3 regions of the Burkholderia vietnamiensis LMG 10929 genome follow, and region 2 is predicted to be linked to each of the others. Evidence: riboswitches for the same ligand, from Rfam matches in the RefSeq annotation. Region 2 holds a riboswitch; each other region holds the start of a gene.
The links. Region 2 has a riboswitch for cobalamin ahead of AK36_RS04460 (TonB-dependent receptor domain-containing protein). Riboswitches for the same ligand answer to the same signal wherever they lie in the genome.
Positions count from the first base shown of each region.

Region 1 (7,242 bases), on a different replicon from region 2:
GAGATCGAGTGCGTACACGGGCGCGCCGCTCGCGCGTTCGAGCAGCATCGGATCGAGGAAATCCGGCCCGGTCTTGAACACGCGCACGCGCCGGCCGAGCCGCCGGTGCAGCCGCGCGAGGCCGGCCGTCACCGACGTCTTGCCCTGGCCGGACGCCGGTGCGCTGACGAACAGCGCGGGACACGCACGCATCGGTCAGAACTCCACGCCGGGCTGCGCCTTCACGCCTTGCTCCTTGTACGGATGCTTGACGAGCCGCATTTCGGTGACGAGGTCGGCCGCATCGATCAGCGCGTCGGGCGCGTGCCGCCCGGTCACGACGACGTGCACGGCTTCCGGCCGGCCGGTGAGCGTCGCGAGCACTTCGTCGAGCGGCAGGTACTCGTACTTGAGCACGGTGTTCAGCTCGTCGAGGATCACCATCCGGTACTCGCCGCTTTCGATCATCCGGCGCGCCGCGTCCCAGCCCTTGCGCGCGGTCGCGATGTCGGCGTCGCGGTTCTGCGTGTTCCACGTATAGCCGTCGCCCATCGTCACGAAGTCGCACTGCGCGACCGCGCCGAGGAAATCGCGCTCGGACGTATGCAGCGCGCCCTTGATGAACTGCACGACGCCGAGCCGCATGCCATGGCCGAGCACGCGCACGGCCATGCCGAACGCGGCCGTGCTCTTGCCCTTGCCGTTGCCGGTGTTGACGATCAGCAGACCCTTTTCGCGGGTGGCCGCGGCCTGCTTCTTCTCGTGGCCGGCGCGGCGGCGCTCGGTCATCCGCTGATGGGATTCGGCATCGGTCTTCATCGGGAGTCGTCCTGTGGAAAGCGAAACAAACGGTTCAGAGCGGGCCGGCGAGCGCGACCGTCACGCCGTCCCGGATCAATTTGGGGCCGAGCAGCCGGCCGTCGGGCGCGGCGAGGCGCGCGCACGGCTCGGCGACGCCCGCCACGCCGAAGCGCGCGAGCGCGGCGGGCGACGGGGCGCTCAACGGCGGCGCCGTGCAACTCTTGAGCGCGGCCGCGTCGAACCCGACGAGCGGCCAGCCGCGTCGCGCGCACAGCGTGCGCAGCGGCCGCGCGCGCGCCTTGTCGGCGAGCGTCGCGACGACGGCCGGCTCCGCGCCCGGATGGCGCGCGAGCGCCGCGCGGATCGCCGCGTCGAGCTGCGCGGCCGTCACGTGCGCGCGAAAGCCGACGCCGAGCGCGACGCGCATCATGCGCCGCTGCCGAGTGCGGCGCGCACCGCCGGATCGGCGGCGAGCGCGGCCACGCGCCCGATCACGACGATCGCCGGCGAGCCGATGCCGGCCGCGTTCACGCGTTCGACGACCGTCTCGAGCGTCGCGAGCACGTGCCGCTGCGCGTCGCGCGTCGCGTTCTCGATGGCCGCGCACGGCGTGTCGCCGGGCAGCCCGCCCGCGCCAAGCGCGGCGACGATCGCGGCGAGCCGGCGAATCCCCATGTAGATGACGAGCGTCATCCGCGTCGCGGCCAGCGCGCGCCAGTCGGGTTCGTCGGCGCCCGCGCCGTGACCGGTGACGAAGATCACGCCCTGCGCGTCGCCGCGATGCGTGACCGGAATCCCGAGCGCGGCCGGCGCCGCGATGCCGGCCGTGATGCCGTTCACGACCTCGACCGGGAAGCCGGCCGCGCCGAGCGCGAGCAGCTCCTCGCCGCCGCGGCCAAACACGAACGGATCGCCGCCCTTGAGGCGCGCGACGCTGCGGCCCGCGCGCAGATGCGCGAGCATCGCCGCGACGATCTCGTGCTGCGGCGTCGACGCATGGCCGCCGCGCTTGCCGACGTGCTCGATGCGGGCATCCGCGCGCGCATGGCGCAGGACGTCCGGGTTCACGAGATCGTCGACGAGCAGCACGTCGGCCGCGGCGATCGCACGCACGGCCTTCAGCGTCAGCAGATCGGCGTCACCGGGGCCCGCGCCGACGAGCCACGCGCGGCTCATCGGGCGCGCCACGGCACGCACCGCGGCATGGCAGGGGAAACGAAACGGCGAGCGGCACGGGGGCCGGCAGACAGGCAGTGCATGGGCGGATCGGGCGAAGCGCGTGGGCGCGGGCAGACGGCGCTCCGGTCCGTCCCTCGCGGACCGGGCGTTCGGCGAGCAGCGCGCTCGCCCCTTGCGTCGGCCGGTATCCGGGCTGGCCGCTTGCCGGGCCGCAGCCTTCCCGCCCGCTGGGGCAGTGGCATCGAGGGCGGCCTGGGCGCGCGCGGAGCAACCGCGGCGCGCGGGCGGCGTACCGTTGCGGGGACAGCACAGGCCAGGCGAAGCTCCGCCTCCTGTTTCCCGTTTAACTGCATGCGCGCAATGCGCACGCGAGCACCGAACGCGGCGCATACGATAGCACAGCGCCCGGCCCGCGCGAACCGGCCATGCCTGCCCCCGCGGCCGCGCGCGGCGGGCCGCCGTGTGCGGTCGCGGCGCCCGGCGGCGGCCCCGCGATGGCCGGTTTTGCCTTGACGCTGCCGGCACCGCCCCCTACACTCGCACGCGTTTTGGTGCTCGCGCGCGCTGCTCCGGCGCGCGCAGTTAAACGGGAAACAGGGAGCCTGCCTGCACCGCAGACGAGCCAACCTGTGCTGCCCCCGCAACGGTAAGCGAACGCACGCGCCCAGCGCGTTGCAGCGCCGCTTCGCCGCATGCCCAGCGCATGCGGACGACCGCCACTGGATGCCGCGCATCCGGGAAGGCGAAGCGGCGTGTTCGTCAGCCCGGATACCGGCCAGAACGTGGGGTTCAGCGCCGCGGGGAGGCGGCGCATCGTCCACGGCCGCAGCACGCCCGACGCCCGAGCGTTTTCCACTTCCGTCATCGATCGGAGCGTCGCACGCGTGCGCGCGGCCGGGCGCGGCGAGCGGCGGGCCGCGCGGGCAGGGCAGGCGGCAGCCGTGTTGGCATTCATCATGTCGACCGTTCGCAAGGGAGCATCATGCTCGACTCGTTCTTCCGCCTGTTCAACGACAGCCCGTCCGGGTTGCGCGGCAAAATCGCCGCGATCTATTCGCTTCTCGTCGCGTTCAACGTCGGCGCGTGGATCTGGGCGTTCGTCGCGTTTCGCGACCAGCCCGTGCTGCTCGGCACCGCGCTGCTCGCGTACGTGTTCGGGCTGCGCCACGCAGTCGACGCCGACCATATCGCCGCGATCGACAACGTCACGCGCAAGCTGATGCAGGAAGGCCGCAGCCCGCTCGGCGCGGGCCTGTTCTTCTCGCTCGGCCATTCGACGGTGGTGATCGTGATGTCGGTGGCCGTCGCGCTCACGGCCGCGTCGCTCGCGCGCTTCGAGAGCATGAAGACCTGGGGCGGCGTGATCAGCACCAGCGTGTCGGCCTTCTTCCTGCTGGTGCTCGCGGCCGCGAACCTGCTGATCCTGATTTCGGTGTACCGGACCTTTCGCGCGGCGCGCCGCGGCGACGCGATCGTCGATGCCGATCTCGACCTGCTGATGAACCAGCGCGGCGTGCTGGCCCGGCTGTTCCGGCCGTTGTTCCGGCTCGTGTCGCGCAGCTGGCATCTGTATCCGGTCGGCTTCCTGTTCGGCTTCGGCTTCGATACGGCGACCGAGATCGCGCTGTTCGGCATTTCGGCCACGCAGGTGCAGGGCGGCCTGTCGTTCTGGTCGGTGATGGCGCTGCCGGTGCTGTTCACCGCCGGCATGACGCTCGTCGACACCACCGACGGCATCCTGATGATGGGCGCGTACCGCTGGGCCTACGTGCGGCCGATCCGCAAGATCTACTACAACATGACGATCACGTTCGTGTCGGTGCTGGTCGCCGCGCTGATCGGCGGCATCGAGGTGCTCGCGCTGCTCGCCGACAAGCTCGCGCTGCAAGGCCCGGTGTGGGACTTCGCGACGCTCGTCGCCTCGCACTTCGGGATGCTCGGCTACGTCGTGATCGGCCTGTTCGTCGCGTGCTGGGTCGTGTCGGCCGCGATCTACCGCCTCAAACGCTACGACGAAATCGACGTGACGCTGTCCGCCTGACTCTCTTTCCGATACAGGACTCACCATGACCCTACGCAAGCTGCCCGTCACGATCGTCACGGGCTTTCTCGGCAGCGGCAAGACCACGCTGATGCGCCACATCCTGCAGCACGCCGCGGGCCGCCGCATCGCGGTGATCGTCAACGAGTTCGGCGAGCTCGGCATCGACGGCGAAATCCTCAAGGGCTGCGGCATCGGCTGCGACGACCCAGCCGGCACGCCCGGCGAAGCGGCCGGCCAGCTGTACGAGCTCGCGAACGGCTGCCTGTGCTGCACCGTGCAGGAGGAGTTCTATCCGGTGATGGAGGCGCTCGTCGAGCGCCGCGCCGACATCGACCACGTGCTGATCGAGACGTCCGGGCTCGCGCTGCCGAAGCCGCTCGTGCAGGCGTTCAACTGGCCGACCATCCGCAACAGCTTCACGGTCGACGCGGTGGTGACCGTCGTCGACGGGCCGGCAGCCGCCGCCGGCCAGTTCGCCGAGAATCCGCAGGCCGTCGACGCGCAGCGCCGCGCCGATCCGAACCTCGACCACGAATCGCCGCTGCACGAGCTGTTCGCCGACCAGCTGTCGTCGGCCGATCTGGTGATCGTGAACAAGGCCGACCTCGTCGCCGACGCGCTGTTCGCCGACATCGAGGCCGCGATCCGCGACGAGATCCCGCCGCAGGTGAAGATCGTGCGCGCGACGCGCGGCGAGCTCGATCTGTCGCTGCTGATCGGGCTCGAAGCGGCGTCGGAGGACACCATCCATCTGCGCCACGACCATCACGGCTCGGCCGACGACGGCGAGCACGATCACCATCACGACGATTTCGATTCGGTGGTGGTGGCGGGCGACGCCGGCACGCGCGAAGCGACGATCGCCGCGCTCCAGCGCGTGGTCGAAGCCCACACGATCTACCGCGCGAAAGGCTTCGCGGCGCTGCCGGACGCGCCGATGCGTCTCGTGATCCAGGGCGTCGGGCGCCGCTTCGACAGTTATTTCGACCGGCGCTGGCAGGACGGCGAGCCGCGCGCGAGCCGCTTCGTGCTGATCGGCGAGTCGCTCGACGCGGCCGCGCTGCAGCGCGCGTTCGATGCCGCCTGCGCGGCCGAACTGCAGCAGGCGTAACGCGATGCACCTGCTGCGCACCACGCCGGGCGGCTTCGTCGACGATACGCAGGGCGTCGTCCGGATCGACCAGCAGCCGGCCGACATCGTGATCCTCAGTTCGGCCGACACGACGCTGTCGCTGCTGGCCGGCGTCGTGCCGACGCTGCCGGCCGGTTTCCCAAGCGTGCGGCTCGCGAACGTCACGTTCCTGCGCCAGCCGGCGTCGGTCGATTTCTACGTCGACGACGTGCTGCGTCACGCGAAGACGGTCGTGATCGATCATCTGGGCGGCGAGGCGTACTGGCCGTACGGGATCGAACAGGCCGTGTCGCTCGCGTCGAAGCGCGGGCAGCAGCTCGCGATGTTCTCGGGCGACCTGCAGGAAGATCCGAACCTCGTCGCGAAGAGCACGGTCGCGCCGGCGCTGTGCCAGCTGTGGTGGCGCTATCTGCGCGAAGGCGGCTTGCACAACGCCGACGCGCTGCTGCGCAGCATCGCGTTCCATACGCTCGGCTTCGGTGCGGAGCCGGCGCCGCCGCGTCCGCTGCCGGCCGCCGCGCTGTACCACCCGGCGCGCGACCCGGCGAGCGTCGACGACTGGCGCGCGCGCTGGACGCCCGGCGCGCCGGTGGTCGCGATCCTGTTCTATCGCGCGCACTGGCAGGCCGCGAACACGGCGGTGTTCGACGCGCTGGCCGACGCGCTGGTGCGCGAAGGCCTCAACCCGCTGCCGATCGCCGTGACGTCGCTGAAGGACGCGCTGAGCCGCGAAGTCATCACGCGCCTGTGCGACGCGCATCGCGTCGCGCTCGTGCTGAACACCACCGCGTTCGCGGCCGGCGCGATCGACGCGCCCGAGCCCGACGTGCTGGCCGGCGACGCGCCGGTGCTGCAGGTGATCCTGTCGGGCGGCAACCGCGATGCGTGGCTCGCCGACAACCAGGGGCTGCATGCGCGCGACATCGCGATGCACATCGCGCTGCCGGAAGTGGACGGGCGCATCGTCACGCGCGCGGTCAGCTTCAAGGGGCTCGCGTATCGCTGCCCGCACACCCAGGTCGACGTCGTGCGCTACCAGCCGGACGCGGAGCGGATCGCGTTCGTCGCGGCGCTCGCGCGCGGCTGGTGCCGGCTGCGCACGCTCGACAACGCCGACAAGCGCATTGCGCTGATCCTCGCGAACTATCCGCATAGCGAAGGCCGCATCGGCAACGGCGTCGGGCTCGATACGCCGGCGTCCGCGCTGCGCGTGCTCGCGGCGCTGCGCGACGCCGGCTACACGGTGGCCGACCTGCCGGCCGACGGCGATGCGCTGATCGCGCGGCTCACCGCGGGCGTGACCAACGAGCCGGCCGTGCACGCGCTGCGCCCGGCGTTCCAGAGCTTCGCGCTGGCCGACTACCGGGCGCAGTTCGCGCGGCTGCCGGCGGCGGTGCGCGACGCGCTGAACGCGCGCTGGGGCGAGCCGGAAGCGGACCCGACGCTGCGCCACGGGCGCTTCACGATCGCCGGCTGGCGCGCGGGCAACGTGTTCGTCGGCATCCAGCCGTCGCGCTCGCGCGACGACAACGACTATGCGAGCTACCACGATGCGGAACTCGTGCCGCCGCATGCGTACCTCGCGTTCTACTTCTGGCTGCGCGATGCGTTCCGCATCGACGCGGTCATCCATCTCGGCAAGCACGGCAACCTCGAATGGCTGCCGGGCAAGAGCGTCGCGCTGTCCGACGCATGCTGGCCCGACCTGACGCTCGGGCCGCTGCCGCATCTGTATCCGTTCATCGTCAACGATCCGGGCGAGGGCAGCCAGGCGAAGCGCCGCGCGCAGGCCGTGATCGTCGATCACCTGATGCCGCCGCTCACGCGCGCGGAAAACTACGGGCCGCTGCAGGACCTCGAGCGGCAGGTCGACGAATACTACGAAGCGCTGATGGTCGACGCGCGGCGCGCGAAGCTGCTGCGCAAGACGATCCTCGCGACGATCGCCGAGCATCGGCTGCACGACGAGTTGAGCGTGTCGCCGCCGCGCGATGCGGGCGACGAGGATGCGCTGCTCACGCGCGTCGACGCGTGGCTGTGCGAATTGAAGGAAGCGCAGATCCGCGACGGGCTGCACGTGTTCGGCGTGTCGCCGGCCGCTCGCCAG
Region 1 is NZ_CP009631.1:2,430,348-2,437,589, reverse strand. It holds gene AK36_RS21085 (cobyrinic acid a,c-diamide synthase CobB) at 1-192, opposite strand, end outside; gene cobO (cob(I)yrinic acid a,c-diamide adenosyltransferase) at 196-798, opposite strand; gene AK36_RS21075 (cobalamin biosynthesis protein) at 833-1,210, opposite strand; gene cobA (uroporphyrinogen-III C-methyltransferase) at 1,207-1,956, opposite strand; cobalamin riboswitch at 2,122-2,355, opposite strand; cobalamin riboswitch at 2,492-2,753, shown strand; gene AK36_RS21060 (HoxN/HupN/NixA family nickel/cobalt transporter) at 2,942-4,000, shown strand; gene cobW (cobalamin biosynthesis protein CobW) at 4,026-5,114, shown strand; gene cobN (cobaltochelatase subunit CobN) at 5,119-7,242, shown strand, end outside.
Region 1: linked by a shared signal. The riboswitch ahead of AK36_RS21060 (HoxN/HupN/NixA family nickel/cobalt transporter) and the one ahead of AK36_RS04460 (TonB-dependent receptor domain-containing protein) in region 2 are both predicted to bind cobalamin.

Region 2 (7,242 bases):
GCATCGCGCCAGCGCATGATCCCGGTCGACGAGCTGTTCGGGCGCGAGCGCGTGGTCACGCTGCTCGGCATGGCCGCGCTCGTCGCCGCCTGCTGGGGCTATCTGTGGACCGGCGCGGGGACCGGCATGTCGGCGCTCGACATGACGGCGGTCGCATTGTTTCCGCATCGACTGGCCGGCGGCATCGGCCGCATGGATCCGTCGGCGGCGACCGTGATCCTGATGTGGTGGGTGATGATGATCGCGATGATGACGCCCGGCGCCGTGCCGCTCGTGCTGCTGTACCGGCGCGTGCTGCGGCAAAGCGGCGGGCGGCGGGACGGCTCGGCGTGGTCGTCCGCGTGCCTGTTGGCCGGCTATCTCGCCGCGTGGTTCGCGTTCTCGGTCGCAGCGGCGACGCTGCAGATGCTGTTGCAGCCGGCCGGGTTGATCTCCGGCCTGATGCTGTGGTCGAAGAGCGCCGCGCTCTCGGCGATCGTGCTGGCGCTGGCCGGCGCGTATCAGTTCTCGCCGCTCAAGCGTGCGTGCTTGCGGCAATGCCGCTCGCCCGTACGCTTTCTTGCGACGCACTGGCGGCCGGGGATGTGGGGCGTGTTCGTGCTCGGCCTGCGTCACGGCGCGTATTGCGTCGGCTGTTGCTGGATGTTGATGGCGCTGCTGTTCGTCGGCGGCGTGATGAACGTCGTGTGGATCGTCACGCTGTCGCTCGTCGTGCTCGTCGAAAAGGTGCTGCCCGGCGGCGAGCGCGCCGGCCGCGCGCTCGGGGCGGTGTTGATCGGGTGGGCGATCGCGACGCTGCTGGTGTGATGCGCGCGGCGGGCGCTGTGGGCGCAATGCCTTCCGCATCTCGCACCTCACATCGCGCGACTTGCCCCCACGTTCCCCCACGCCTGCCGAAACCGCTTCACCGCCTCGCCGGAAAATCGCTCGCGACGGCCGGCCGCGCGAGCCCGCGCGCCGGCAACGGCGTCGACATCACGATCGACGTGCGCGTTTCCCCATACAGATTGACGCGCTCGATCAACTGTTCGAGATGCGCCATGCTGACCGCGACGAAGCGCATCACGTACGAGTCGGCGCCGGTCACGTGATGGCACTCGACCACCTCGGGGATCGTCTCCAGCAGCTTCAGGAATTTCGCCTTCGCCGGCTGCGGCACGGTGATGCCGATCAGCGCGCTGACCGGATAGCCGGCGGCGGCCGGATCGATGCGCGCCGTGTAGCCGCCGATCACACCGGTCGACTCGAGACGCTTCACGCGCTCCGTCACCGCCGGCACGGACAGGTGAACCTGCCGCGCGAGTTCCGTATAGCTGATGCGGCCGTTGGCCTGCAGCAGCGCGATCAGCTTCCAGTCGAGTTCGTCCATCGCGTCGGAGTTTTTAAGGTGAAAGCGCCATTTTTCCTTAAAAACCGGCTTCAGCGGCGATCGGATTTTCCCTACGATGGTTTCTCCAGTCACCACACATCGCCAGGAGCCGGTCATGCTGTTCATCAAGTCCGTCGTGATCGGGTTGTCGATCGCGCTGCCGGTCGGCCCGATCGGCATGCTGTGCATCCAGCGCAGCCTGAGCCGGGGCTTTCAAGCGGGGTTCGCGACGGGCCTGGGCGCCGCATGCGCCGACGCGCTCTACGGACTGCTCGGCGCGCTCGGTGTGGCCGGCGTCGTCACCGTGTTTCCGATGCTGACCGTCGTGCTGAAGATCGGCGGCGGCGCGTTTCTCATGTGGCTGGCCTGGACCATCGCGCGGCAGGGAGCGCCTGCGCCGGCCGCGCGCGCCGAACTGCCGCGCACGACCGTGCTGCGCTATTTCGTCACGACCTTCGGCCTGACGCTGTCCAACCCGATGACGATCCTGTCGTTCGTCGGAATCTTCGCGGCGCTCGGCCCGCTGGCCGGCGCGCACGACAGCGGAATGCGCGCGACGGTCGCGATGATGGTGGGCGGCGTGTTCGTCGGTTCGGCGGCGTGGTGGCTGTGCCTGAGCGGCACGAGCGCCGCGCTGCGCACCAGGATGCCGCCGGCGCTCATGTACGCACTCGCGCGCGTGTCCGCGCTCGTGATCGCGGGATTCGGCGCGATCCAGCTGATCGCCGGCGTGCGGGGCGTCGCCGGGGCGTGACGCGCATCGCCGCGCGACCGAGCCACCGCCTGCGCACGAGGACGCGATGCAGCACCGCCCGCGCGGGCCAGCACCGTACCCGGCGCGATCAGAACGTATAGCTGATCTTGCCGAACGCAGTGCGGCCCAACGTGTTGTAGCCGTAGGCGGTCATGTACTGGCGGTCGAACAGGTTCGACAACGTGGCCGACACCGTCAGATGCGCGTTGACCTTGTACGACGCGCGCAGGTTCACGCTCAGGTACGACGGCAGATAGGTCGTGTTGGCCGGGTCGTCGAACGTCGTGCCGCCGTAGCTAAGCGTGGCGCCGGTACTCAACGCATGCAGGCGCAATTCGTCCCACGTGTGGTCGACGCTCGCGCTGAAGGTCTGGCGCGGCCGGCGGCTCAGCCAGCTTTCGTTGGTCACGTCCTGCGGATTCAGGATGCCCACCGCGATGCTGACCGGCGTCGACCGGCCGATCGTCCCCTTGTACGACAGGTCGATGCCGCGGATATGCGCGCGGCCGATGTTCATCGGCGAGAACGTCGCCGGGTTGTACGCGATCAGGTTGTTGACGCGCGTGTCGTAAATCGCAGCGCTGAACGTGCCGTATGCCGTATTCGCATCGAGCGCCGCCTCGACCGAATCGCTGCGTTCGGGGTTCAGGTTCGGATTGCCGTAACCGGGGTAGTACAGGTCGTTGAACGACGGCAGGCGGAACGCATTGCCGTACGAGACGCGCGCCGCATACACCGGCGTGATCGCCCACGACAGCGCGACGTTACCCGTGTTCACCGCCTTGCCCATGATGATCTCGTGCCGGCCCGCGACGAACATCGTCACGCTGCCGAGCGTCGCCGACTGATGCAGCGAAAACGCCGAGTCGTTGCGCGTCGGTATGCCGTCCGGCAGGTCGGCAGGCAGGAACGCCTGCTCGCGCGTGAAGTCGTAGGCCAGCTTCGTCTCGCCCGACAGCGGCAGCCCGAACAGCCGGAAGCCGTGCTCCTGATGCGTGAGCGACGTCGACACGCTGATGCGCTGCGAATCGATCTGGTCGGTCGGGATGGTCGGATCGTTCGCATACAGGAACTGCCGGTCGCTCGCATAACCGAACGACTGCGCGAACTGCGTGTCGCGCGTGATGTCGAGATGGAACGCGACGCCGGTCGTCAGCTGATGGTCGAGTTGGCGATTCGCGAAGCCTGCGTTGTCGTAGGACAGGTCGGAGCGGTGATACAGCGCGAACGTCGAGACCGACCAGTTGCCGCGTGCATAGCCGAGACGCGCATCGAGATCCTGCGCGTGATACGGATTGCGTCCGGCCTCGTGGTACGGCAGCACGGGCTGCGTGGCGTCGATGCCGGCGGTGTTGTAGTCGTGCAGGCCGAGCGAGTAGGTGAGCCCGCCGAGCGCGGCGAGCGGGCCGGTGGACGGCACGGTGCCGGACGTGCGCAGCTGCGTATCGAAGGTCTTGTTCGAGCCGCCGCCGAACGACACGCTCGTCTGGTTCGGCTGACCCGCGGCGCGGCGCGTAAACAATTGCACGACGCCGCCCATCGCGTTCGCGCCGAACGACGCGGCGGCCGGCCCGGAGATCACCTCGACGCGCTCGAACGCTTCGGTCGGCAGGTCCGCCCATGGCGCGATGCCGGTGGTCGGCGAGCCGATCGGGATGCCGTCGATGAACACCGCCACCTGGCTCGCTGACGAGCCGCGGATGCTGACCGACGCGGACGAGCCGGGGCCGCCGTTGGACGACACCGTCACACCGGGCAGCGTCGCGAGCGCCTGCGTGATGCTCGGCTCGCCGGGCGACAGCCGCTCGAGGTCGGCGCGCGTGAGCACCTGCGTCGTCGCATAGCGCTGGTCGAACGACTCGGGCAGGCGCCGCGTGTCGGTCACGGCGATGGTCGGCAGCTCCGTGCCGGCCGCGGGCGGCGACGCTTCGGCAGGCGCCGTGTCGCCGGCCGCATGCGCGAGCGGGCAGAGCAGCGCCGATGCGGCGGACGTGGCGAGAAGGTGGCGAAGATTCATGATGCGGCGAGCGTGGTCGTGTTGCAGATGCGGCGTGCGCGCGAGCCAGCGCCGCGCACGCAGGCGGTGCAGCGGCGCGATGCTTCCGGCGCGGAAGCGAGGGCGGTAAGAATGAACATGCGAAGCGTTCAGAGGTCGGGGCCGTCCATGCAACGGGGCGACCGCCAACGGCGGTGCCGGCGCATCGGGACACCCCGCCCGGTGCGGCTGCTGGACCTCGGGTCGATGGCAGGTCTCCTGGCTTGCGGGTCGTCATCCGCGCCGGCCTTCCCGGTTTCCCAGTGGCGCGTGGTGGCGCGGATTCACCGCTTACAGTTGCGGGGGCAGCCGCAGATTGGAGGCTCGGCCTCTGCTGCGTTCCCTTTTGATCCCGTCTCCGGGAACCATCGGTGCGCAAGCGTAAGGGCGAGCACGCCGGCACGTCAATCGTCGAATCGCGCAGGGGTGCGAAAAAACGTCACCGCGCGTCGAATGCTCGCGGATGGCGTGTCGCGGGCGCGACGGAGCGCATTTCAGATCTGATGAAAGCGGCTGGCCGTGGCGGGGCGATATGAGGCTGGAACGCGCGCGTCCTCGTCGTTCGAACGAGGCGGTGGGGTGTTGCGCCGGGAGCGCGCGCCCCCGGCGATTTCATGCGGCGGGACTGGAAACCAGTGCGGCGAAGTTCGCGAGGTCGACGTTGCCGCCGCTGATCACGATGCCGACGCGCTTGCCCGCGAGTTCGTCCTTCATCTTGCGTGCGGCCGCGAGCGACAGGCAGCCGGTCGGCTCGACGATGAGCTTCATCCGGGTTGCGAAGAACCGCATGCTGTCGACCAGTTCGGCGTCGGTCGCTGTCAGGATGTCGTCGACGTCGCGCCGCAGGATCTGGAACGTCAGGTTGCCCAGATGCTGCGTCTGCGCGCCGTCGGCGATCGTGCGCGGCGTGTCGATGTGCACGATCGCGCCGCTGCGGAACGATTGCTGGCCGTCGTTGCCGGCTTCGGGCTCGACGCCGTACAGCTTCGCTTGGGGCGACAGCGCGCGCGTCGCGAGCGCGGTGCCGGACAGCAGGCCGCCGCCGCCGAGCGGCGCGAACACTGCGTCCAGCGGCCCGACTTCGTCGAACAGCTCCTTCGCCGCCGTGCCCTGGCCGGCGATCACGTCCGCATGGTCGTACGGCGGGATCAGCGTGAGCCCGTGCTTCTCCGCCAGCTCGCGGCCGATCTGCTCGCGGTCTTCCGTATAGCGGTCGTAGGTCACGACGTTGCCGCCGTAGCCGCGCGTGGCGGCCATCTTCGCGGCCGGCGCGTCCTGCGGCATCACGATCGTCGCCGGGATGCCGAGCATGCGCGCCGACAGCGCGATCGCCTGCGCGTGGTTACCCGACGAGAAGGTGACCACGCCGTTGCGGCGCTGCGTGGCGTCGAAGCGCGACAGCGCGTTGAATGCGCCGCGGAACTTGAACGCACCCATGCGCTGCAGGTTCTCGCACTTGAAGAACACCTGCGCGCCGAGCGCGTCGTCGAGCGTGCTCGACGTCATCACGGGCGTGCGGTGCGCGTGGCCCTGCAGGCGCGCGGCGGCGGCCGCGACGTCGTCGTAGGTGGGAAGGGTCGGGTTGGTCATCGGTGGCTCTCGTCGATAGGGCGATCATCGGGGCGGGCGTGCCCGTCATTTTGCATCGTTGTATACGGTGGCGCGCGATACGCCGAGGTGCTGCGCGACGATTTCCATCGCGCGGCGCACCTCGAGAAAGCCGTCTGCCTTCAGCATCTGCATCAGCTCGCGCCGCTGGTCGGTCTTCAGTTCGCGCGGCGTGGACGCGAGACGCGTCGCGAACGCATCGATGCGCTGCCGGATCGCGTCGGCGCCGGCCGGATCGAGCGTGTCGGCGACCGGCGCGCCTTCGACGCTGCAGAACTGGTTCAGCATCCCCTGGAAGCCGCGGAACAGCGTGACGTCCGCGTTCAGGCACAGCGCGGCCACGTAATGGCCGCTCGAATCCTTGATGCCGATCGACGTGCTTTTCGCGGTGCGGCCGTCGGCGAAGCGGTTCGCGTAGTTCGCGAGCACCTGCGGGAAGTCGTCGTCCGCGATGCGCGCGAGGCCGAGTTCGGTCGCGGGATCGCCGACCGCGCGGCCCGACAGGTTGTTGTGGATCGCGAGGATCGCGTGCTCGGGCGTGCGCAGGTCGTGCACGACGACCTCGGTGAACGGCGCGAACATTGCGCCGAGCCCTTCGGCGATGCGCAGCACCTGTTCGATCAGCGATGCCTGTTCCAGCTGCGGCGTCGGGCGGGAACGGTTCATCGCGCGGCTTCGAGCGCAGGTGCGTCGGTGGTCTCGGGACGCGTGATGTCGGCGAGCAGCGGTCGGGCGATCCGCACGTAATCGGACGCGTCGAGCACGATCGAGCGGTCGAGGCGTCCGGCGTTGAACGCGATCGCGTCGTTGCGTTCGACCAGCGCCGGATCGACGACGAGCGTCACGCTCGCGTCGAACACGAACGGCGGCACGGCGCCCATCACGCAGCCGGTGACGGCGGCCGCGCGCTCCGGCGGCGCCAGCGTCGCCTTGCGACGGCCGAGCGCGTCGGCGACCTTGCGGAAGTCGATCTTCAGATGACCGGGGATCACTGCTAGCGCGGTCGCATCGCCGCCATCCTTGAACGTGCAGAGCATCGCCTTCGCGCCCTGTTCGGGACGCGTGCCGCGAATCGCGGCGATCACGTCGGATTTGCCCTCTGCGGGGTGCTCGAGCACGCGGAACCGCGCACCGTTGCTGGTCAGCAGCTCGCACAGCCCGTTGAAGACGGGGTATTCGGTCATGTCGTGGCAGGCCGTAAGAGTGCGCGCGTAGCGCGGTCGAAATAGATGAATCATCCAAGTATAGACGTTTTGTCGCGCCGCAGACAGAAAAGGGCGTTGGGCGCACGGCAGGCAAGGCGCGCGCACCGTGTACCGAAAGGCCATTTCATGTTGCGAAATGGCGTGGGCGCTTTCGTGCCGCCTGTCTTTCCGTGCCTTGAAAAAGTGTTTTGCATCGCAAAAACTCGGACCTATCTCATTGAAAATTTACAGAAATTTATATCTTATGTCTTATATAAGAGTTGGCCGAAAG
Region 2 is NZ_CP009630.1:968,565-975,806, forward strand. It holds gene AK36_RS04440 (DUF1326 domain-containing protein) at 1-19, shown strand, start outside; gene AK36_RS04445 (DUF2182 domain-containing protein) at 16-807, shown strand; gene AK36_RS04450 (Lrp/AsnC family transcriptional regulator) at 905-1,369, opposite strand; gene AK36_RS04455 (LysE family translocator) at 1,485-2,123, shown strand; gene AK36_RS04460 (TonB-dependent receptor domain-containing protein) at 2,212-4,140, opposite strand; cobalamin riboswitch at 4,351-4,543, opposite strand; gene AK36_RS04465 (threo-3-hydroxy-L-aspartate ammonia-lyase) at 4,771-5,748, opposite strand; gene AK36_RS04470 (helix-turn-helix transcriptional regulator) at 5,794-6,432, opposite strand; gene AK36_RS04475 (YbaK/prolyl-tRNA synthetase associated domain-containing protein) at 6,429-6,950, opposite strand.

Region 3 (7,242 bases), on a different replicon from region 2:
CGCATGCCGCGTGCCCGCTCACGCATCACGATCGTCGACGCCTGCGGATTCGAAGCTCGCCATCTCGGTCAGGAACGCGGCGGCCGCGCGCACCAGCGGCAGCGCGAGCGCGGCGCCCGTGCCCTCGCCGAGCCGCAGGTCGAGCGCGAGCAGCGGCTTCGCGCCGAAATGCTCGAGCATGCGCCGATGCCCGGCTTCGTGCGACGCGTGCGAGAACACGCAGTAGTCGCGCACGCCGGGCGCGATGCGTTCCGCGACGAGCAACGCGGACGTCGCGATGAACCCGTCGACGAGAATCGTCATCCGCTCGCTCGCGGCGGCCAGATACGCGCCGGTCATCATCGCGATTTCGAAGCCGCCGAACGTGGCGAGCACGTCGAGCGGCGCGATCGCATGCGCATGCCGCGCGAGCGCGCGGCCGAGCACCGCGCGCTTGTGGGCGAGCCCCTGGTCGTCGAGGCCGGTGCCGCGCCCGACGCACGCATCGATCGGCACGTCGAGCAGGCGGCTCATCAGGCACGCGGCCGACGACGTGTTCGCGATCCCCATCTCGCCGAAGCCGATCACGTTCGTGCCGAGCGCTGCGTGCTGGCGGACCCGCGCGGCGCCGGCGGCGAGCGCCGCGTTCGCTTCGTCGAGCGTCATCGCTGGCTCGAGCGCGAAGTTGCGCGTGCCGCGCGCGATCGGCAGCGATACGAGCCGCTCCGACGCCGGCAGCGGCGACGCGACGCCCGCGTCGACGATCTCCAGCACGCTCTGCGCGACGCCCGCGAACGCGTTGATCGCGGCGCCGCCGGCCAGGAAGTTCGCGACCATCTGCGCGGTGACCGATTGCGGATACGGGCTCACGCCCTCGGCCGCGATCCCGTGGTCGGCGGCGAAGACGATCGTGACCGGACGCTGCACCTGCGGCCGCTCGGTGCGCTGGATCAGCGCGAGCTGCAACGCGAGCGCCTCGAGCTGGCCGAGACTGCCGGGCGGCTTGGTCTTGTGATCGATCACATGCTGCAGGCGCTCGCGCAGCGTAGCGTCGAGCGGCGCGAGCGCGGGCGGGAAGTCGGTCGGGTTCGTCATCGGGAAAGTGCCTCGTTGGCGCGGCCGGTGCCGCGTGCGAAAGAAGGAAGGTGGATCATCGTCGCTCGGGCCACGCCGGCAGCAGCGCGTCGCGGCCGTTCTCGCGAATCAGCACGAGCGGATAGCCGAACGCATCGCTCGCGCGCGCAGGCGTCAGCACGTCGTGCACGCGGCCCGCCCACGCATGGCCGCGGCCGTCGAGCAACAGCGCGTGAGTCGCGAAGCGGCGCGCGAGATTCAGGTCGTGACACGAGAACAGCACCGTGCGCGGGCCTGCGTCGACCCACGCGGTGAGCGCGGTCAGCGCGTCGATCTGGTGATGCAGGTCGAGATGCGCGAGCGGTTCGTCGAGCAGCAGCAGCGGCGCGTCCTGACACAGCGTCGCAGCCAGCGCGACGCGCTGGCGCTCGCCGCCCGACAGCGACAGCACGTCGCGCGAGGCGAGCGCGGCGAGCCCGAACGTCGCGAGCGCGTCGCGCGCCGCGGCGCGGTCGCCGTCGCGCTCCCAGCCCCAGCCGCCCAGATAGGGGAAACGGTTCAGCAAAACCGTATCGAACACCGTCGCGCTGAACGCGTCGTGCAGTTGCTGTGGCATCAGCGCGCGGCGGCGTGCGAGCTGCTCGGGCTGCCATGCCGCGAGCGGCCGGCCGTCGTACTCGACGTGCCCGCCGGCCGGCTGCTGCAAACCCGCGAGCGTCGCGAGCAGCGTCGTCTTGCCGGCGCCGTTCGGCCCGGCGACGCACCAGATCTCGCCCGGCCGGAACGCCTGCGTGAAGCCGTCGAGCAGCGTCCGCTCGCCGGCCTCGAGCGTGAGCGCGAGCGCCGTGCAATCCGCGTCGGCAGCGTGCGTCATCGCGGCGGCCTCCTCAGCAGCATCCACAGGAACACCGGGACGCCGATCAATGCGGTCATCACGCCGACCGGCAATTGCGCGGGCGCGATCGCGGTGCGCGCGAGCAGGTCGGCCGCCATCACGCCGCCGCCGCCCGCGAGCATCGCGGCCGGCAGCAGCATGCGCTGGTCGTTGCCGAACGCGAGCCGCAGCGCATGCGGTACGACGAGGCCGACGAAGCCGATCGTGCCGGCCGTCGTCACCGCGGCCGCGGCGGCCAGTGACGCGACCAGGTAAATGCGCACGCGCACGCGCGCGACCGGCACGCCGAGCGCCAGCGCGGTCGCGTCGCCGCGCAACATCACGTTCAGCTGCGGCGCGGCCGGCAGTGCCGCAGCGGCGGCGAGCAGCAACGCGCCCCATGCGAACCACGGCGCGCTCACGCCGCTCAGGTCGCCGGTCAGCCAGAAGATGATGCCGCGCAGCCGCGCGTCGGGCGCGAGCGACAGCAGCAGCGTGACGAGCGCGCCCCACCCGGCCGCAATCACGACGCCGGTAAGGAGCAGCCGCGGCGATGCATCGCGCGAGTCGCCGCGCCGCAATTCGCGGCGCGCCAGGCCGAGCACGAGCGTGACCGACACGAGCGCGCCCGCGAACGCGCACGCATCGACGAGCCACCACGCGGCGCCGGCGATCATCGCGACGAGCGCGAAGCCGGCCGCGCCGCCGGACACGCCGAGCACGTACGGTTCCGCGAGCGGGTTGCGCAGCAGCACCTGCAGCAGCGCGCCGGCCAGCGCGAGCAGCGCGCCGCACGCGAAACCCGCGAGCGCGCGCGGCAAGCGCAACGTGCGCACGATGTCGGCGAACAGCGCGTCGTCGCCGTGCGACACGAGCGATGCGAGCGCCTGCCACGGCGACATCGGCACACTGCCGATCGACAGCGACGCGACGAACAGCAGCGCCACCACGCCGGCGAGCGTGGTCCAGATCGCGACGGCACGCGCGGCATTCATGCGCCGCATCCGACGAAGGTCGAGCAGCGGCGCACGCGCGTGGCGCTGCGGTGAGACGAACGCATGACGGAGATTGCGTTGCGCCGAGGCGAACGCCGAACGGACGTCGCGCTGCGACGTGTCGAACCGATGTGCAGGTTGCCGGCCCCCGTACGGCGAGTTGCTGCGCCGCACTTCGGCGACGCCGGCCCGTGACGGTCGAGATCCATCGAACGGCCGGTCCGCGCGCACGGCGTCGCGCGCACGCTCGCGCCTCGCGCGCTTGCCGGTCGTGCGGCATCGCGCTCGCGTGCGAGACCGCCGCACTCGCCGAACTCGCCGAGCCCGGCGCAGCCGCACTGGCCGCACGCAACGTGACGGCGGCACACGGCACGCGGCGGCATGCGCAGCGTCGTGCGAATGATTGGGGTCGGCATCGAAGACAGTTCCCGTGAAGCGCTGCGCACCCTGCTTCCCCGCAGCGCGCGCGTCATGAAGCCCGACGGGCTCCTCGTCTCGGCCGGTATCCGGGCTGACGGCGTGCCGGCTCGCCTTCCCGCGCGCATCGCGCGCAGTGGCCCGCGCCCGCATGCGCAAGCTGCATGCGAAACGCGCCCGAGCCGGCCTGCGTCGTACGACGCGGCCGCTTACCGTTGCGGGGGCAGCGCAGGTTGGCGAGCTCCTGGCGAAGCGCACGCCCTGCTTCCCGTTTAACCGCGCGACGCACGCGCGAGCACCGAGGCCGCGCCAGTTTAGGAGCGGGCCGCGCGAGCGTCAAGAAAGCGTCGGCACGCACGCGGCGCATGCGTCGGATGCGCATATTCGCGGCAAGAAGCCGGGGTGTTACGACTGGAAACGTTACAGATGTCGGAAAGCGGGGTATTCCGCGCTAAAATGCTGGGTCTTTAGAGGACGCAGCAGATGCTCAACGAACTCGAAACCTTATCTCAAAATATTGGCCGTCTGATTTCGCTGAACAAGCGCTATCACTCGGAACGGCTCGCGCTCGAGGAGCAGGTCACGCAATTGCGCGCGGACGCGGACACGGTCCGTGCGGAACTCGCGCAGCTGCGCGAAGAACGCAATGCGCTTGCGGCCGAGCGCGACACGCTGTCGGCAAAGATCGACGACGCCCAGGTCAAACTGAACGCGATCCTCGAGAAGCTGCCGCGCACGAAGAGCGTGGAGCAAGCCGACAACCAGCTCGACCTGCTGGACGGGCAGGCGCGCCCCGATAGCGACGACGCGGCCAGCCACGGAGAACATGCATGAGCACCAAGCAGATCGAAGTCTCGATTCTCGGTCAGCCGTATCGGCTCGCTTGTTCGGCCGAGACCGAAGCGGCGCTGCTCGAGGCCGTCGCGCGCGTCGATGCCGAAATGTCGAAGATCCGCGCGAACAGCTCGGTGCGCGGCACCGATCGCATCGCGGTGATGGCCGCGCTGTCGCTCGCGTCCGAATTGCTGCGGCTGCAAACGAGCGTGCGGCACGGTGAAGCATTTCCGGCCGAGGAAATCCGTCGTACAATGCACCAGATGAACGAACAGCTCGGCGCTGTGCTCGCACAGCACGAGACGCAGTAACAAGCGCAGTAACGTTTGATTGTTGTGTCGATTCCCCTTGATCTCGGCGATCAACGGTGTTCAAATTGGCGCAACGAAACACAGTTTAGTCAGCTTCCCTGCCTGGTTCGCCAAGGTCATATATTCCTTGAACCAATGCCATGTGCACGGTTGCGGAAATTTGTAGCACGGGCGCGCGCGTCACTCTGTCTGATGTACCCGATGTGCTGCTAACTGCGACCAATTCTGAACCCCAGGTTCAGGATGCCGGCCTAGCGGCCAAGGCGGGGGCCTATTCAACGGCATCGGGCTTGTCCCGATGCCGTTTCCTTTTGCAACAGCCCTTTCTGCGTCGATCACGATCCATGCAATACTGGCTGATGAAGTCCGAACCGGACGAAGCAAGCATCGACGATCTCGCACACGCACCGCAGCGCTCGCTGCCATGGACCGGCGTGCGCAACTATCAGGCGCGCAACTTCATGCGCGACACGATGAAGATCGGCGACGGCGTGCTGTTCTATCACTCGAGTTGCCCCGAACCGGGCATCGCGGGCCTCGCCGAAGTTGCATCGGCGCCCTACCCCGACCCGACCCAGTTCGATCCGAAGAGCCCGTATTACGACCCGAAGTCGACGCACGAAACGCCGCGCTGGCTGCTCGTCGACGTGCGCTTCGTGAAGAAGTCGGCGCTCGTGCCGCTCGCCGCGCTGCGCGAACACGACGAGCTCGCCGACATGCGCGTGCTCGCGCGCGGCAACCGGCTGTCGATCACGCCGGTCACGCGCGCCGAATGGCGCTTCATCACCGAAAGGCTGATGAAGTAGTCGCGCATCGAAGGTCAAATCCGGTCAGAACGCGCGGCCGTCGAGGAACTCGCGGCGCGCTTGCGCAGCCTAAGCAACGGCCGTCGCCCGAACGGGCCGACGGCCGTTTTTTCGTCGCGCGGTACGCCCGCGTCGCGCACGCGCGATCCGCATGCGCGCTCTCGCACAAGGAGTCCAACAATGACCAAGAAATCCGCTCTCGCGCTGTCGCTCGCGCTCGCCGCCGCCGTGCCCGTCGCGCTGACGCTCGCGTCGCCGGCCGCGCACGCACAAACCGCCAACCCGCATTTTCCGGAGCCGGCCGGCGTGCTGTCGCTGTCGTCGCAGGCGAGCGCCGACGTGCCGCAAGACATCATCCACATCACGCTGTTCTACGAACAGCAGGCCAAGGACGCCGGTAGCCTGACGGCTACGCTGAACCAGCGCGCCGACGCCGCGCTCGCGCAGGCGAAGGGCGTGTCGGGCGTCACCGCGCATACCGGTGCGTTCTCCGTCTATCCGAGCACCGATCGCGACGGCAAGATTTCCGCATGGCGCGGCCGCACGGAAGTCGTGCTCGAGTCGCGCGACTTCGCGGCCGCGTCGAAGCTCGCGGGCCAGCTGTCGAACCAGATGCAGATCGCGAACGTCGAATTCTCGCTGTCGCCCGAAGCGCAGCGCGCGGCCGAGCAGAAGCTGACGACCGAAGCGATCAAGTCGTTCCGCACACGCGCGGACGAAGCCGCGAAGGCGTTCGGCTACAGCAGCTACTCGATCCGCGACGTGAACGTCGGCGGCAGCCGCAACGTGCAGCCGTATCCGCGCATGATGGCGATGGCCGCGGCGCCGATGGACAACGCGAAGATGAGCGCACCGATTTCCGTCGAAGGCGGCAAGGCCACCGTGTCGGTCACGGTCAACGGCTCGGTGCAGATGAAGTAAGCACGAAGCAACGCGCGGCGCGCAACGCCGCGCAGATGCGAAAACGCCGGCCCTCGGGCCGGCGTTTTTCGTTCGAGCATCTGCATGCGACGAGCACGTGTGGCGAGCCCGTCGGCGTGGCGTCACGCGGCATGCATGTCACGCAGCCGCATTCGCTCCACGGCGACGATACGCCCACACCAGCATCGCGATGCCGGCGACGATCATCGGCAGCGACAGCCATTGCCCCATCGACAGGCCGAGCGCGAGCAGGCCGAGGAAATCGTCGGGCTCGCGGGCGAACTCGACGGTGAAGCGCGCGAGGCCGTAACCGATCAGGAACAGCGCCGACACCGCCCCCATCGGCCGTGGCTTGCGCGAGAAGAAGAACAGCACGAAGAACAGCACGACGCCTTCGAGCGCGATTTCATAGAGCTGCGAAGGATGGCGCGGCAGCATCTGGTACTGCATGAACACGTCGGCGAGATGCCACTTCTCGACGAGCGCCGGGTGCTTCGGCAGCCATGCGGCGTCGTCGCGCATCGCGCCCGGGAACAGCATCGCCCACGGCGCGCTCGGATCGGTCACGCGGCCCCACAGCTCGCCGTTGATGAAGTTGCCGAGCCGCCCGGCCGCAAGCCCGGTCGGCACCATCGGCGCGACGAAGTCGGTCACTTGCAGCCAGTGCCGCTTGCGCTGCCATGCGAACAGGATCATCGCGAGCGTCACGCCGAGAAAGCCGCCGTGAAACGACATCCCGCCTTCCCATACCTTGAATATGTCGAGCGGGTGCGACAGGTAGAAGTCGGCCTTGTAGAACAGCACGTAGCCGAGCCGGCCGCCGAGCACGGTGCCGAGCACGCCGTAGAACATCATGTCGTCGATGTCCTTCGCGGTCCAGCCCTGCGCCGCGACGTGCGGCAGCTTCAGGCGGACCCGGCCGACGACGATCGCCGCGATGAAGCCGACGAGATACATGAGGCCGTACCAGCGCACGGCCAGCGGGCCGAGATGGATCGCTACGGGGTCGAAATTCGGGTGAATGATCATGA
Region 3 is NZ_CP009631.1:1,563,495-1,570,736, reverse strand. It holds gene AK36_RS17175 (adenosylcobinamide-GDP ribazoletransferase) at 1-26, opposite strand, end outside; gene cobT (nicotinate-nucleotide--dimethylbenzimidazole phosphoribosyltransferase) at 19-1,074, opposite strand; gene AK36_RS17165 (ABC transporter ATP-binding protein) at 1,130-1,927, opposite strand; gene AK36_RS17160 (FecCD family ABC transporter permease) at 1,924-2,931, opposite strand; cobalamin riboswitch at 3,403-3,657, opposite strand; gene AK36_RS17155 (hypothetical protein) at 3,823-4,173, shown strand; gene AK36_RS17150 (cell division protein ZapA) at 4,170-4,484, shown strand; RNA gene ssrS (6S RNA) at 4,577-4,758, shown strand; gene AK36_RS17145 (EVE domain-containing protein) at 4,829-5,290, shown strand; gene AK36_RS17140 (SIMPL domain-containing protein) at 5,471-6,211, shown strand; gene lgt (prolipoprotein diacylglyceryl transferase) at 6,350-7,240, opposite strand.
Region 3: linked by a shared signal. The riboswitch ahead of AK36_RS17160 (FecCD family ABC transporter permease) and the one ahead of AK36_RS04460 (TonB-dependent receptor domain-containing protein) in region 2 are both predicted to bind cobalamin.